DNA from 3 places in the Paenibacillus sp. CAA11 genome. Region 3 is predicted to be linked to each of the others. Evidence: predicted binding sites of a transcription regulator. Region 3 holds the regulator's gene; each other region holds the start of a gene.
The links. The regulator Rex, encoded in region 3, represses fermentation and respiration genes when NADH is low (regulators of the CRP and FNR family bind a similar motif). The targets are predictions, from matches to a motif close to TTGTGAAATATTTCACAA.
Positions count from the first base shown of each region.

Region 1: adhE (bifunctional acetaldehyde-CoA/alcohol dehydrogenase) is a predicted target of Rex. The motif match lies at 3,266-3,283, and genes of this name have one in related genera.
Region 2: DCC85_RS20805 (cytochrome ubiquinol oxidase subunit I) is a predicted target of Rex. The motif match lies at 3,469-3,486, and genes of this name have one in related genera.

Region 1 is NZ_CP028922.1:2,884,656-2,889,405, reverse strand. It holds gene nirB (nitrite reductase large subunit NirB) at 1-978, shown strand, start outside; gene nirD (nitrite reductase small subunit NirD) at 1,011-1,331, shown strand; gene DCC85_RS13430 (formate/nitrite transporter family protein) at 1,345-2,130, shown strand; gene DCC85_RS13425 (Crp/Fnr family transcriptional regulator) at 2,253-2,969, opposite strand; gene adhE (bifunctional acetaldehyde-CoA/alcohol dehydrogenase) at 3,424-4,750, shown strand, end outside.
Region 2 is NZ_CP028922.1:4,444,160-4,448,909, reverse strand. It holds gene DCC85_RS20820 (S9 family peptidase) at 1-287, shown strand, start outside; gene DCC85_RS20815 (nitrous oxide-stimulated promoter family protein) at 459-854, shown strand; purine riboswitch at 908-1,009, shown strand; gene ade (adenine deaminase) at 1,188-2,984, shown strand; gene DCC85_RS20805 (cytochrome ubiquinol oxidase subunit I) at 3,589-4,750, shown strand, end outside.
Region 3 is NZ_CP028922.1:2,726,491-2,731,240, forward strand. It holds gene DCC85_RS12580 (AAA family ATPase) at 1-385, opposite strand, end outside; gene DCC85_RS12585 (hypothetical protein) at 378-911, opposite strand; gene DCC85_RS12590 (cell wall elongation regulator TseB-like domain-containing protein) at 1,272-1,757, opposite strand; gene DCC85_RS12595 (amidohydrolase) at 1,856-3,154, opposite strand; gene DCC85_RS12600 (redox-sensing transcriptional repressor Rex) at 3,132-3,794, opposite strand; gene dinG (ATP-dependent DNA helicase DinG) at 3,832-4,750, opposite strand, start outside.

The DNA.
Region 1 (4,750 bases), 160 kb from region 3:
GGATGTACTTCCCTAGACCGTGACCAAATTGTAGCGGAGATTAAGGAAAAAAGATTGACGACCACCAAGGAAATTATGAATGTTCTGGAATGGCGCAATCCGGAAGGCTGCTCCAAATGCAGACCAGCACTGAATTACTATTTGGGAATGATCTATCCGGACACGCACGAGGATGAGAAGGAATCCCGCTTTGTAAATGAGCGGATGAGTGCCAATATTCAGAAGGACGGAACTTTTACCGTAGTTCCACGCATGTACGGTGGTGTAACGACTCCTGAGGATTTGAAAAAAATAGCAGATGTATCCCTGAAATATGACGTTAAAGTGGTTAAAGTTACAGGGGGACAGCGCCTCGACTTGATCGGTGTGAAGAAAGAAGATTTGCCTAAGGTATGGGAAGAGCTGGATATGCCATCCGGGTATGCTTACGCTAAATCGCTCCGGACCGTTAAAACCTGTGTCGGATCTCAATTCTGCCGCTTCGGAACTCAAGATTCCATGGGGATGGGGGCAGAGCTGGAGCGCAAGTTTGAACGCCTTGATTTCCCGGCCAAGTTCAAAATGGCGGTGAATGGATGCCCGCGCAACTGTGCGGAGTCTTGTACCAAGGATATCGGCATCGTAGGCAATGATGGCGGATGGGAGATCTTCATCGGCGGTAACGGCGGTATCAAGGCAAGACTTGCCGATTCTCTCTGCAAGGTGAAGAGTGATGAAGAGTTAGTCGAGGTGTGCGGAGCAGTTATTCAACATTACCGCGAGACCGGGAAGTATCTGGAGAGAACTTCGGAATGGGTGGAAAGATTAGGTCTTGAAGCAATTCGGGCTGCGGTTGTAGAGAACGTGGAGAACCGGAAGGCTTTGGTTGAACGGGTAGAGTTTGCCTTGGCACAGGTAGAAGACCCATGGAAGAAGATGCTGAAGGATGATGTGACGCGAGCTGCATTGTTCCAGCCTCTGCAACCAGCCAAAGCATAAGGACTAGTTGATAACGAAGGAGTGTACAGATAATGACGAACAGCAATACTTTATATCCCTTGGGCGAATTAGAGCAGTTCCTGCCACAAATCGGAAGAGTTGTAGAAGTGGAGGGGTGTCAGATTGCAGTCTTCAGAACATCGGACAGTAAAATTTTCGCTCTGGAGAACCGCAATCCCCACCCTAAGGGTGGGCCACTTGCCGAAGGGATTGTGTCAGGACATGAATTATATGATCCGCTTTATGATTGGAGAATTGATTTAGAGACGGGTCTTGTCCAGGCACCGGATGAAGGCCAGGTTAGAACCTATGAAGTCAAGATTGAAGACGGCCGGGTTTATTTAGCCGGATAATAGGGGGATTCAGGTGTATACACAAAACGTAGAGAACATTGTGGAAGCCGCAGTCAGCAAGCGCAATAAGATGAAAGAAAGCCTGCCTAGGTATATGGTATCGGCTTTGCTGGCGGGGGCCTATGTTGGACTCGGTATTATATTAATCTTTAGTCTTGGCGGTCCCTTGGCGGCGCTGAAGTCCCCAATCCAAAACCTGGTTATGGGCGCTTCCTTCGGGCTGGCACTAACGCTCGTTGTATTTGCAGGTTCTGAATTATTTACTGGGAATAATATGTTCTTTACAGCGAGCACCCTGGCTCGTCGTACTACCGTATCAGATACGATGAAAAATTGGGGGATTGTCTTCCTGGGTAACCTGCTGGGGGCTGTGCTACTCAGCCTGCTGATCGTAGGTTCCGGAATATTTAAGGCAGCGGGACCTGAGCATTTACTCTTTACAGCGGCAGCCAAGAAGATGTCTCTACCTCTAAGTGAGCTGTTCTTTCGCGGTATTCTCTGTAACTGGCTGGTTTGTCTAGCCTTGTGGATGTCCAGCCGCGCGAAGGAAGAGATTGCGAAGCTGGTACTGATCTGGTGGTGCTTGTTCGCCTTTATAGCAAGCGGTTATGAGCATAGTGTAGCCAATATGACGCTGCTCAGTCTGGCATATCTGCTGCCGAATCACCCTGAGAGCATTACGCTTGCTGGATGGCTGCATAACATGATTCCTGTCACCCTTGGCAATATCGTGGGAGGATCCTTGTTCGTAGCTACGGCCTACTGGTTTATTTCACCGGTCCGCAAGAAGCGGCCGTAAGTCTCCTTATATTTGGGGCACCTATATTGGGTGCTCTTTTTTTATTCAGTGAATTTAGCAAACAGCAAAACTCCCCTTTGGGGCACCAAGGTGCTCAAAGGGGAGTGTAGATTTATGTCTAATTAAATTCTGCAGATTTCGTTCGGGCAAAGCTCACAGTGGCAGATATCTTGCAGCATGACCAGATCCTTGATTACAATCATGCCGTTCTCATATTCCACAGCATCCTTCTTGCGAAGGTCGCTCAGCATCCGGTTCACACTTTCGCGAGTGGCTCCGATCATATTGGACAGATCGGTGTGAGTGATCTTTTTATTAATCAAGATAGTATCCCCATGCTGTTCACCATAAGTGTTGCTCAGTCTGATTAGCGTGGAGCATAGAGCGCCAGGTTTACCATACATCATCAAATCACGGAATTTAGTCTGAGTAAGCCGGTGATGGATTCCCATCCATTTCATAAAATCAATGGCAAAATCACAGTGCTGGCAGATTAGAATTTCTAAATCTTTATGCTCAATGACGCCAACTTCACAATCTTCAATGATCTCAGCCGTAAAGCTGTGCTTTGAACTGAAGAAGGGGTCTGCTTGACCTACCATATCTCCGCGTCCGTACATATATAGGATAAGTTCTTTGCCTTCATCTGTAGACTTGGTTAACTTGACACGGCCGCGCTTAATGTAAAACAGTTTATCTGAAAAGTCGCCTTCCCAGAACAGGTGAGATCCTTCAGGATAGTTTTTCTCTTTCATGGTTACGAGAAGACGGTTGAAATTTTGGTCGGAGAAACAGCTCGTATTCCCACGGGTCTCGACAGTATTTGTATATTCACTCATGATCGATTGCCCCTTTGTAATCCAAATTTTTCTGAAAATTTTAAATTAATTATATAACGGTTTTACATTTTTTTGGGGGATGAAAAGCTTAAAATCATGGCGAATTTTTAAACATTGTGACTATTTTCACTTTTGGGGCCGTTTTTAGGGCTTTAAGAGGATGGAGAGATGCCTAGGAATATAATTATAGGATTGGAGGATTAGATTTCAATCAACTAATAATGTCAGGCACCGAAATCAGACCTATAATTTTTGATTTTTAGAGATTTTTGATTAGTTTTTCAAAAAAAAAAACATTGTGAATTTTTTCACTATACAAACAGAAAAGCATATGCTATGATCAAAACGTAGAAAAAAACAAACAAGGCAACAGGTTGTAGGGTACTTTGTAACAAAGTGTTACAAAGTTCTCGAACACAAATGAATTAGACATATATTTAGGAGGATGAGAGAGATGGCCGTTAAGAATGAAGCAGCAGTTAACGTGCAGCCAACTGCCCAGGAGTACATTCAAGGTTTGATTGACAAAGGGAAGAAAGCTTCTGAAGCATTCATGAGCATGGATCAAGCTCAAATCGATGAAATTGTTCAGGCAATGGCACTTGCAGGTCTTGACAAGCATATGTACCTCGCTAAAAAAGCAATTGAAGAAACAGGCCGCGGTGTTTATGAGGATAAGATCATCAAGAATATGTTCGCTACTGAATATATCTATCATAGCATTAAGAATGATAAGACTGTAGGCGTTATTGAAGATAATCCATATGATAACTTCCAGAAGATTGCTGAGCCTGTCGGTATTATCATGGGGATTACTCCGGTAACGAACCCGACTTCAACGACAATCTTCAAAGCTCTGATAGCGATCAAGACCCGGAACCCAATCATCTTCGGCTTCCATCCATCTGCCCAAGAATGCAGCCGTGAAGCTGCCAAGATTCTGCTCGAAGCAGCCGTTAAACATGGCGCACCTGCTGATTGCATCCAATGGATCGAAGCTCCTTCCATGGATAGAACGAATGCCTTAATGAACCATCCTGATGTGGCGTTGATCCTGGCAACAGGCGGATCTGCCATGGTACGTGCAGCTTACAGCTGCGGCAAGCCAGCTCTCGGCGTTGGTCCTGGTAACGTTCCTTGCTTCATTGAGAAGAGTGCGAATCTGGATCAAGCGGTTAACGATTTAATTCTCTCCAAGACATTTGATAACGGTATGATCTGTGCTTCCGAACAAGCGGTTATTATTGAAGAACCGATCTTTGATCAAGTGAAGAAAAAAATGATCGCTAACGGATGCTACTTTGTAAATAAAGAAGAAGCTGCCAAATTGACAGCAGGCGCGATCATCGCTGATAAATGCGCGGTAAATCCGACCATTGTAGGTCAACCGGCGACTAAAATTGCTGAGCTGTGCGGAATTCAAGTTCCAGCAGGCACCAAGATTCTGGTTGCTGAAATTGATGGCGTAGGTCCTAAATTCCCGTTGTCTGCTGAGAAGCTGAGCCCTGTACTTGCTTGCTATAAAGTTAAGACTGCGGAGCAAGGGATTGATCGTGCAGCAGAAGTTGTAGCCTTTGGAGGCATGGGCCACTCCTCGGTGATCCATTCGAATAATGAAGAGATCATTCAAAAGTTCTCGGACCGCCTGCCAACTTGCCGTATTCTAGTGAACCAGCCATCCTCGCAAGGGGGCATCGGGGACATTTACAACACGAACCTGCCTTCCCTGACACTGGGCTGTGGATCGTACGGTCGTAACGCTACTTCGTCGAATGTAACTG
Region 2 (4,750 bases), 1.7 Mb from region 3:
ACGGCAATCCGTGGGAGCATACACAGCGTCTATGGAAGCACTCTCCGATCGCTTATGTGCATAACGTACAGACCCCGCTGCTCATTCTGCATGGCGAGCAGGATCTGCGCTGTCCCATTGAGCAGGGCGAGCAAATGTACACAGCGCTTAAGCGGCTTGGACGCGAGACCCAGCTGGTCCGCTTCCCTGGATCGAATCACAACCTGTCCCGTACCGGGCGGCCTGTCTTAAGAGTCGAGCGCCTGAACCGGATTGCAGGATGGTTCAACCGCTATTTGGAGCGTTAAAACCTGATGGGTTCAAGGTGGCTGGATGGATAGGTCACCTGTAATGTGAGGTTTGTCCAGGCTAATGTTGTGAACAATAGGATATGATAGACAAAGCCAAGGCGATACGCCCAAATCGGGAAGTATCGCCTTTTTCTATTCTAATCACGATAGAGAAGGGACAGATCAAGCTTGAGTCTAGTAGAACCAAAGGCTCCCGCCGTAGACGGGCCGCGGATTCGAAGAGAGAAGATCACGGTAGCCTGGATGATCGTCATCTACTGCAAAGCCCATCATGGGAACGATCGGCAGGAGGAGGCACGTGCCATTACAACGATTGGCACCCGGCAGGCTGCGCTATGTCCGGATTGTATGAAACTGTTGGACTATGCTAATCAGAGGCTTACCCTCTGCCGGTTTGGCGAGAAGAAGACGACCTGCGTTAACTGCTCCATTCACTGCTACCAGCCGCTCATGAAGGAGCAGATTCGCAAGGTGATGCGGTACGCCGGGCCACGGATGCTAAGCAGGCATCCGGTACTTGCGATTCGCCACCTGTGGGATGGAGCCAAGAAGACTTCCCATTGACTTCACAGCAATTTCGGTTATAATTGCTGAAAACACGAATGGTTCATGAATGTACCTGAATACAAGCTTAATAATGCATATGCCCGGGGATATGGCCCGGGTGTTTCTACCGGGTCACCTTAAATGACTTGACTGCATTTATTGAAGCGGGATACCTGTAGCGCCGCCACATTCCATGTGTGCCGCGGCTTCAAAGGGTATCCCCTCTACCTATATGCAGACATAACAGCCCGGAAGCAGCGATGCCGCCGGGCTGTTTGTTATGGAATGCAATTTTTGCTGCCGAAGGCAATGGAACTAGCGTGAATCACATAGAAAGAGGGACAAAAAGCAATGGATGCATATGGGAGAAAACGTCTGGATGAAGTGAGTGCAAGACTAGCAAAGGTAGCGCTTGGCGAGGAACCGGCTGAGCTTGTCATTAAGAACGGAACCTTGGTTAATGTGTATTCCGGGGAGCTGCAGGAGGGAGTAGATGTGGCGATCTCTGCAGGGCGGGTGGCCTTTGTCGGAGATGCCGATTATACGATTGGGGAGGCTACTCGGGTAATTGATGCTGCAGGCCGGTATATCGCTCCTGGCTTGCTTGATGGTCACATGCATGTGGAGAGCACTATGATGACTGTCACCGAGTTTGCTAAGGCTGCACTAGTCAAAGGGACAACGGGTGTATTTATGGACCCTCACGAGATCGCTAACGTATTCGGGGCCGAAGGGGTACGCTGGATGCATGAAGAGGGGCGCCAGCTTCCGCTCAAGGTGTTCACCACCTATCCCTCTTGCGTTCCTGCAACCGACGGCCTGGAAGATGCAGGCGCCTCCATTGAAGTGAAGGATGTTGAAGAGGGATTGACCTGGGAAGGCGTTGAGGGACTGGGAGAGGTGATGAACTTCCCTGGTGTTATCTATGGCGATCCTAAGATGCACGGAGAAATTGCGGCGACACAGCGGGCAGGGAAAACTGTGACCGGCCATTTCCCTAGCGATGATGAGCATATGCTGCAAGCCTATATCGCATCAGGAGTAACCTCGGACCATGAGACGGTTACCCGGGAGCAGGGCCTGGTGAAAGTTCGGATGGGCATGCATTTGATGATCCGAGAAGGCTCGGCTTGGCATGATGTGAAGGAAGTGATTAAGGTCGTGACCGAGGATAAAGTGCCTACAGGCAATATCTCACTGGTCACGGACGATGTCTATCCGCAGACGCTGGTTGAGCTGGGGCATCTCAACCATGTGGTGCGCCGCGCGATAGAGGAGGGCGTAGATCCGGTCACCGCCATTCAGATGGCGACCCTCAATGTAGCCCGCTACTTCAAGCTGGAGCAGGATCTGGGAGCAGTTGCGCCCGGCAAGTGCGCCGATATTCTGCTCCTGGATGACCTGAAGCGAATGGAGCCTTCTGCCGTGATCATAGACGGCTTATTGGCTGCAGAGCAGGGGCAGCTCATCATATCCTTTCCCGCTTACGAATACCCGGCGAAGGCTCGCAGCTCGGTCCGGCTGGCCCGGCCGCAGACGCCGAATGACTTCAAGCTGGCAAGCCGCGCTGGGAAGGAAGCAAAGGAGACCAAGGTGCGCGTGGTGCAGGCTATCGAGAACAGCGCACGCACCACGGGCAGAACTGCCGTGCTGCCGGTGTTGGACGGCATCATCCAGCCGGATCCTGCCCAGGATATTGTACGGCTGGCCTGTATTGAGCGGCACCGGGCAAGCGGGCAGATCAGCCTTGGCTTCACCAGCGGCTTCCAGCTGAAGCGCGGCGCAGTCGCCTCAACCGTGGCCCATGACAGCCATAATCTGCTGGTAATGGGCGTGAATGACGAGGACATGGCGCTGGCGGCGAATGAGCTGGCCGCTTGCGGCGGCGGGATGATCGCGGTGGAGAATGGCCAGGTGCTGGCCCGGGTAGAGATGCCGATTGCCGGCTTAATGTCCGACAAGCCGCTTCAGGAAGTTGTTCAGCAGGTGCAGGCGCTCGAAGCGGCATGGAAGCAGCTGGGCTGCCCGCTGAACGCGCCGTTCATGACCTTCTCCCTGATCGCCCTGCCGGTTATTCCGGATCTGCGGATCTCGAACAGGGGATTGGTCGATGTGACGAAATTTGAACTGGTAGAAACCGAAATGTAGACGAGAAATAAAATAACGCCGTACTCTGTAACAAGAGTACGGCGTTTATATTTTGTCCTATATTCATGGGCTGAAGTCAACTTTCAAAGCACTTAGACTTCGATTTCGTATATCAACATTAATGCTTAACAGCTTCAGCCTCTTCCTTACTGATCATAGCGGTAAACCATGACACGCCTAGAAATCCTGATACGCCGGCAAGGGCTAAAATGATAATGTAAGTCAACCCGTAGTCACACTCCTTTCCTGCAATCTAATTCTTATTAAAGGATATCTTAACGTCTTAGTGCCTCGCATGACCCATAAGGGCTATAGACAAAGTTCAAAATTGAACAATCTGTAACAAATACAGCTTAGCTACTGTGATTGTCAATGAGATATGCGGCCAAAAATGACAAACTTCTCATTCAAATATGCTTTCTTTGTGTTCAAATTTTACGATTATGTGATTTCAGTCACAAAATTTAAACTTTTACTCCTATTTATGTGATATTTATCACAATGAAATCTTTTTATGTCTGCCAATATAGTGAAGAGTGATCTGAATCACAAAACTACCCTATTTTACGATCAAATTTGAATAGAAAGAAGGAGAGATTTTCACATGGATACGTTATTGTTAGCACGCATCCAGTACGCCGCGACAACGATATTCCACTTTTTCTTCGTTCCTCTTTCAATCGGGCTAGTATTCCTGATTGCAATTATGGAAACGATGTATGTTGTCAAAGGCAAGGAACAGTATAAGAAGATGGCAAAGTTCTGGGGCAAGCTCTTCCTGATTAACTTTGCAGTCGGTGTTGTAACCGGGATCTTGCAGGAATTCCAGTTCGGGATGAACTGGTCCGATTATTCCCGCTTCGTAGGGGATGTGTTCGGAGCGCCGCTGGCGATTGAAGCGCTGCTAGCCTTTTTCTTGGAATCTACTTTTATCGGTCTATGGATCTTCGGATGGGACCGTCTGTCCAAGAAGGTGCACCTGTTGTGCATCTGGCTGGTGGTTGTTGGCACAACGCTTTCCGCGCTGTGGATTCTGGCCGCGAACTCGTTCATGCAGCACCCAGTAGGCTTCACCGTGAACAATGGCCGGGCTGAGATGAACGATTTCTTCGCCCTGCTGAGCAACGGACAACTCTGGGTTGAATTCCCGCATACCGTGTTGGGGGCTCTAGCAACCGGCGGATTCCTGGTCTGTGGAGTGAGTGCGTATAAGCTGCTTAAGAAGCAGGACATTCAATTTTTCAAAAAATCCTTCCAAATCGCAGTCGTCATTGCGCTGATTGCATCTTTCCTGACAGCGATCTTCGGACACAGCCAGGCACAGTATTTGATTGGGACTCAGCCAATGAAGATGGCGGCATCCGAAGGGCAATGGGGCAAGAGTGGCGACCCTGCTGGCTGGACGGTCATAGCCTCGATCGATCCGGATACGAAGCAGAACAAGTATGAGCTTAAGATTCCTTATCTGCTGAGTTTCTTGGCCTACAGCAAGTTCTCCGGGGAGGTCAAAGGGATCAATGAGCTGAATGATGAATACATCAAGACCTATGGGCCGGGCGACTATATTCCGCCAGTCCGCACTACATTCTGGAGCTTCCGTATCATGGTGGCCGCTGGCTGCCTGATGATCGTACTGGCTGCTTACGGCACCTACCTCGCTGCACGCAAGAAGCTGGAACGAAATAATAAATGGTTTAACCGCTTTATGCTTTGGGCGATTGCCCTGCCGGTGATCGCGAACACTTCCGGCTGGATCATGACAGAGA
Region 3 (4,750 bases):
TCGTGTAGCTTGCCGCTGCCTTTGCCATCAACGTTTTCCCCGTTCCCGGAGGCCCTGTCAGCAGAATCCCTTTGAGCGGACGAATACCGAATTTCTTAATTTCCTCATGTCTAATCATGAAATCCAGAGCTTCACGCAGCTCCTGCTTCGCACTGTCTTGGCCGCCGATCTCTTCAAAGGTCAGTTTGGCAGGGGGAGCCTTCTTCCGCTTCCGCTCCTGAGCGGCACCAACCGTAATTCCGCCTCTCATCACCGTCACGGCATATAACGCTCCCAGCATAATAAGCGCAATAACTACAGGCAGAATATTAACTCCAACGTATGCAAGGAAGATTAAGAGGACGGGAACAAACCCTATCACAATTTCCTTTGTCCATTTAGGCATTATTCCACACTCCTATCTTTTCTGGTATACGCGGGAGAATGATAAATTTGCTAGCTTGTCCATCTGTCAGTGCTATATATACGTTCTGATCATCCATCTCGGCTGTTGCCTGGATACTACTATTTGTCTTGACCAGCTTGCTCAAAGTCTCTGGGATCTGCGTATAATTCCTGTTCTCCATAGCCTCCGCGATTGGAAACATGGCATTGCCCCACCATTTGTCCAAAGCAGGGGAAGAATGATCCTCTACATCGAGCTTTAAGGAGCGATTGCCGAGCAGGGACTTACCGTCTTTATTAATATAATCAACAAGGCCTTTTAGATCAGTTCCTGGCTTCAAATCAAGTTTCAAACCTACCGTGCTTTGGGTAATATCAAGTTGAGCCTCTTTCACACCTTTATAATTTTTAACCAATTTCTCCAGTGGACCCTGGAGTGCCATTTGCCGATAGGTGAACCAGCCTCCAAACAGTAGGACAGCCGTCACGGCAACCGTTGCAACAATCGGGAAAATGCGCAGTTTCACTTAAGGTCCTCCTTCATCTATTTGAGATAATCTATGAATCTTATAATCTGTGAGCCATATTAGTCTTTCACAGGTGCGAGTTGTTCGCGCCTATTTCTGCTGCTTCAAAGTACAGACTATAGTATATCACAGAATATATACCGATAGGCAAAAAAGTATGAACTTAATTTAAATTTTCAAGATTATCTGGAAATGACTATGACTATAATCGCAAAAAAAAAGAGTCTCTCCCTTCTGCGGGCAGAGACTCTTGCTATTTGTTAAACTAAAGTTTTACATTGAACTTTCTATTATAACGGCCTTATAAGGCTCTATAACATTCATTTCTTTAGTTCATTCTATATATTTCTATTGCTTACACTATCGGTTAGGCACGGTGAACTGTTCCGATAAAGGCTGTCCGTTGCTAAATCGATAGAATCGGTAATAATAATGATCATCCGCTTTATAGAATAATTGCCATACATATTGGCCTTCATAGACACCTGGCAGCAGCCGGACAATTCGGGCATCCGGAAGCTCGCTTTTGACTTTGTTGGTCATCGCTTGCTTGGACAGGCCGTTGCTCTTCAGCTCTATATGGGGAGCGCTGTCCCCATCAAGCCAGACCATGATGTCCTCACCATCGGCATTCTTGCCTTCCACTACCCAGCAAACCGTATCCCAGACCGATTTCGTTACCTCCGTCGTCTGAACCAGTCCTGCTTCCTTCTTGGCGCGCAAAATCGCTGCATCCTCCGCCTTCCAGGTGTCCTTCTGCACATAGATGTAATACTGATATACGCCGATAAATACCAGTATAACAGCCATTATAGCAACCAGAATCCACCTCGTCCTGTTCTTCATGCGCGTCACTTCCTTTCCCTGAAAAGGAGAGGAGCTTTCGGCCTCCTTAAACTTGCCTTATGGCTCTTTGCCTTAAGCTCCACTCCACCTAGCTATTCTTATCTTGCGAGCAGCCCTTCAAAAGCTAGCTGAGCCTCCCGCCGGATCCGTTCCTCATCCAGGGTCAAGCAGACGCCGTGCTTCACGATCTGTTTTCCGTCAATCCAGACATGGGCTACATCCTTCGGCCCCGCCGAATATACAGCATGAGAGATATAATCCGTTCTCGGCAGCAAATGCGCTTGATCCGTATCTAGTGCGATAAAGTCCGCCTTCATTCCGACCGCAAGCTTGCCTGTATTGTGTAAAAAGACAGACTTCGCACCGTACTCTGTGCCCATTTTGAGTGCTTCCAAGGCTGGAACCGCAGTAGGGTCACCGGATACACCTTTGTGAATCAGAGCCGCCAAGCGAATCTCTTCAAACATATCCAGATTATTATTGCTGGCTGCACCGTCCGTTCCCAAGGACACAGTAACCCCGGCTTTCAGCAGATCCGGTACACGGGCTACTCCACTCGCAAGCTTCAGATTACTGCCTGGATTATGAGACACAGCTACCCCGTGAGCTGCAAGAATCTCAATCTCTTGATCTTCCAGGTGAACTGCATGTGCAACAAGTGAAGGCCGGCTAAACATGCCAAGCTTCTCAAGATGTGCAACCGGACGAAGGCCATAATCCGCGACGTTCTGCTGAACCTCTGCAGCCGTCTCCGACATATGTGTATGCATCGGCAAATTCAAATCATGTGCGAGCTGCACAAATTTCTCAATATAATCCGGAGGACAGGTGTAAGGAGCATGCGGTGAAATCACCGTTGTAATTCTTCCATCAGCTTGTCCGTGCCAGTCTTTGGAGAAGCGAGCGGCCTCCTCCAGCTTCTGCTGCTGTACATCAGGCGGACACAGACCAATCACGCCGCGTGACAGCACGCCGCGGATTCCGCTTTCTGAAGTCACCTTAGCCACTTGGTCCATATGGTCATACATATCGAGAAAGGTCGTCGTACCTCCCTTGAGCATTTCCAATACAGAAAGCGAGGTTCCCCAATATACATCCTCGCTGGTAAACTTTGCTTCCATCGGCCACATCTTCTCCTGAAGCCATACCTGAAGCGCTAGATCATCACCATAACCCCGCAGCAGAGACATTGCTGCATGGCCATGTGTATTGATCAAGCCAGGCATGAACAGAAGATGCCGTCCGTCAAATACTTCAGTACCCTCCTGAACCTTTGGGCGCTGTTCTCCAATATAGGCTATCTGATCATCTTCGATCAGCATATAGCCATGGATTACAGGCTTCTCTGCCTGCATTACGGCAAAAGCTCCGTTCTCAATCAGCCACTTCCGACTCATTCGTCTGATTCTCCTTCCCGTTATCCAAATAATATGCCAAGCTGAGCAAATCTGTAGTGAAATCGGCGGCATGCACCCTAACTTCAGATGGAACCTTCAGAATGGACGGAGCAAAATTCAAGATCGCTTGAATTCCTGCACGAACCAACTGATCCGCAACACGCTGTGCTTCAAAATCAGGCACCGTAATAATGGCGATTCGTATGTTCTCTTTGATGACAGTCTCCTCAAGCTCCTCGATCGGCTGGATCATCAATGAATTGATCTTTGATCCCACCTTCGCAGGAGATGCATCAAAGACAGCGACAATCTTCATATTGTCGTTCAAATAAGTATTGTAGTTGGAGAGGGCCTGGCCTAAATTACCGGCCCCCACCAACGCCACGCTAATCTGCTGATCCAAATTCAGGATGTGCCGAATCTTCTCAATCAGATAGGTCACATCATAACCGATCCCCTTGCGCCCGAAATCACCAAAATAAGCTAGATCCTTACGGATTTGAGCCGGATTCAAATCCAGCTTCTGCCCAAGCTCCTGTGAAGATACTGTCGATACATCACGGCTGCTCAGTTCATTCAAGTAACGCAGGTAGACCGGAAGACGCCGAACTACGGCATCTGATATTTTCTCTGTTTTCATCTCTAGTGTTCCCCCTTATTTACGCCCCGTGTGCGTACTATTCGGCTGAGTCAAGCCAGTCCGAGATCCGGGAAACCATTTGGCTCATAGGCATATGTTCCATCTTGGGACCCGGCAAAGAATACAAGAAGTACTTGCCGTAATAAGATTCCAGTATACGTGTATCATAAACAATGACAATTCCTCGATCCTTAGAGGATCGTACCAGTCTACCGAACCCCTGCTTAAAACGAATCACTGCCTGGGGAACCGACAGCTTCATGAACGGGTTCTTCTTCTGCTGCTGCAGCCGCTCGCTCTTCGCCTCAACCAGCGGATGATTGGGCGGTTGAAAAGGGAGGCGGACGATAGCAAGACTGGTCAGAGCTTCCCCAGGAATATCGACCCCTTCCCAGAAGCTGCTCGTCCCCAGCAGAACCGAAGCTTCCTTGCTCTGGAATCTGCGGGTCAGCTTGGTACGGCTGCCGCTATCCACCCCCTGCCCAATGACAGAAATTCCATGGGCAGACAGTCTCTCCTTCAAAGGATCATAGACTTGACGAAGCATGCGGTAAGACGTAAACAGAACAAGCATCCGGCCCTGTGTGGCTATAGCGGAATCCGCAAGTGAGCCTGCTAAGGTCTGAATAAAATGCTCATCTCCTACACTTCCCTTTACGCTGGGAAAGTCCCGCGGAATGACAAGCAGCGCCTGCTCCCGGTACCGGAACGGCGAAGGAAGCATGCTTGTTATGAGCCGATCCTGCTCTGCCGCCTCCTGCAGTCCGAGCTGGTCGATCATATATTGGAACGACTTATCTACAGACAGTGTCGCCGAGGTCATCACAACACTCTTTTTCTTGTCAAAAAAATAGGCCTTCAGCTGTTCGCTCACTTCAATCGGCACGGCATACAGCTGGAGAGACTTGCTGCGATAATGACCGTTGCCTTCAAGCCAATACACCGTATCCTCGCTG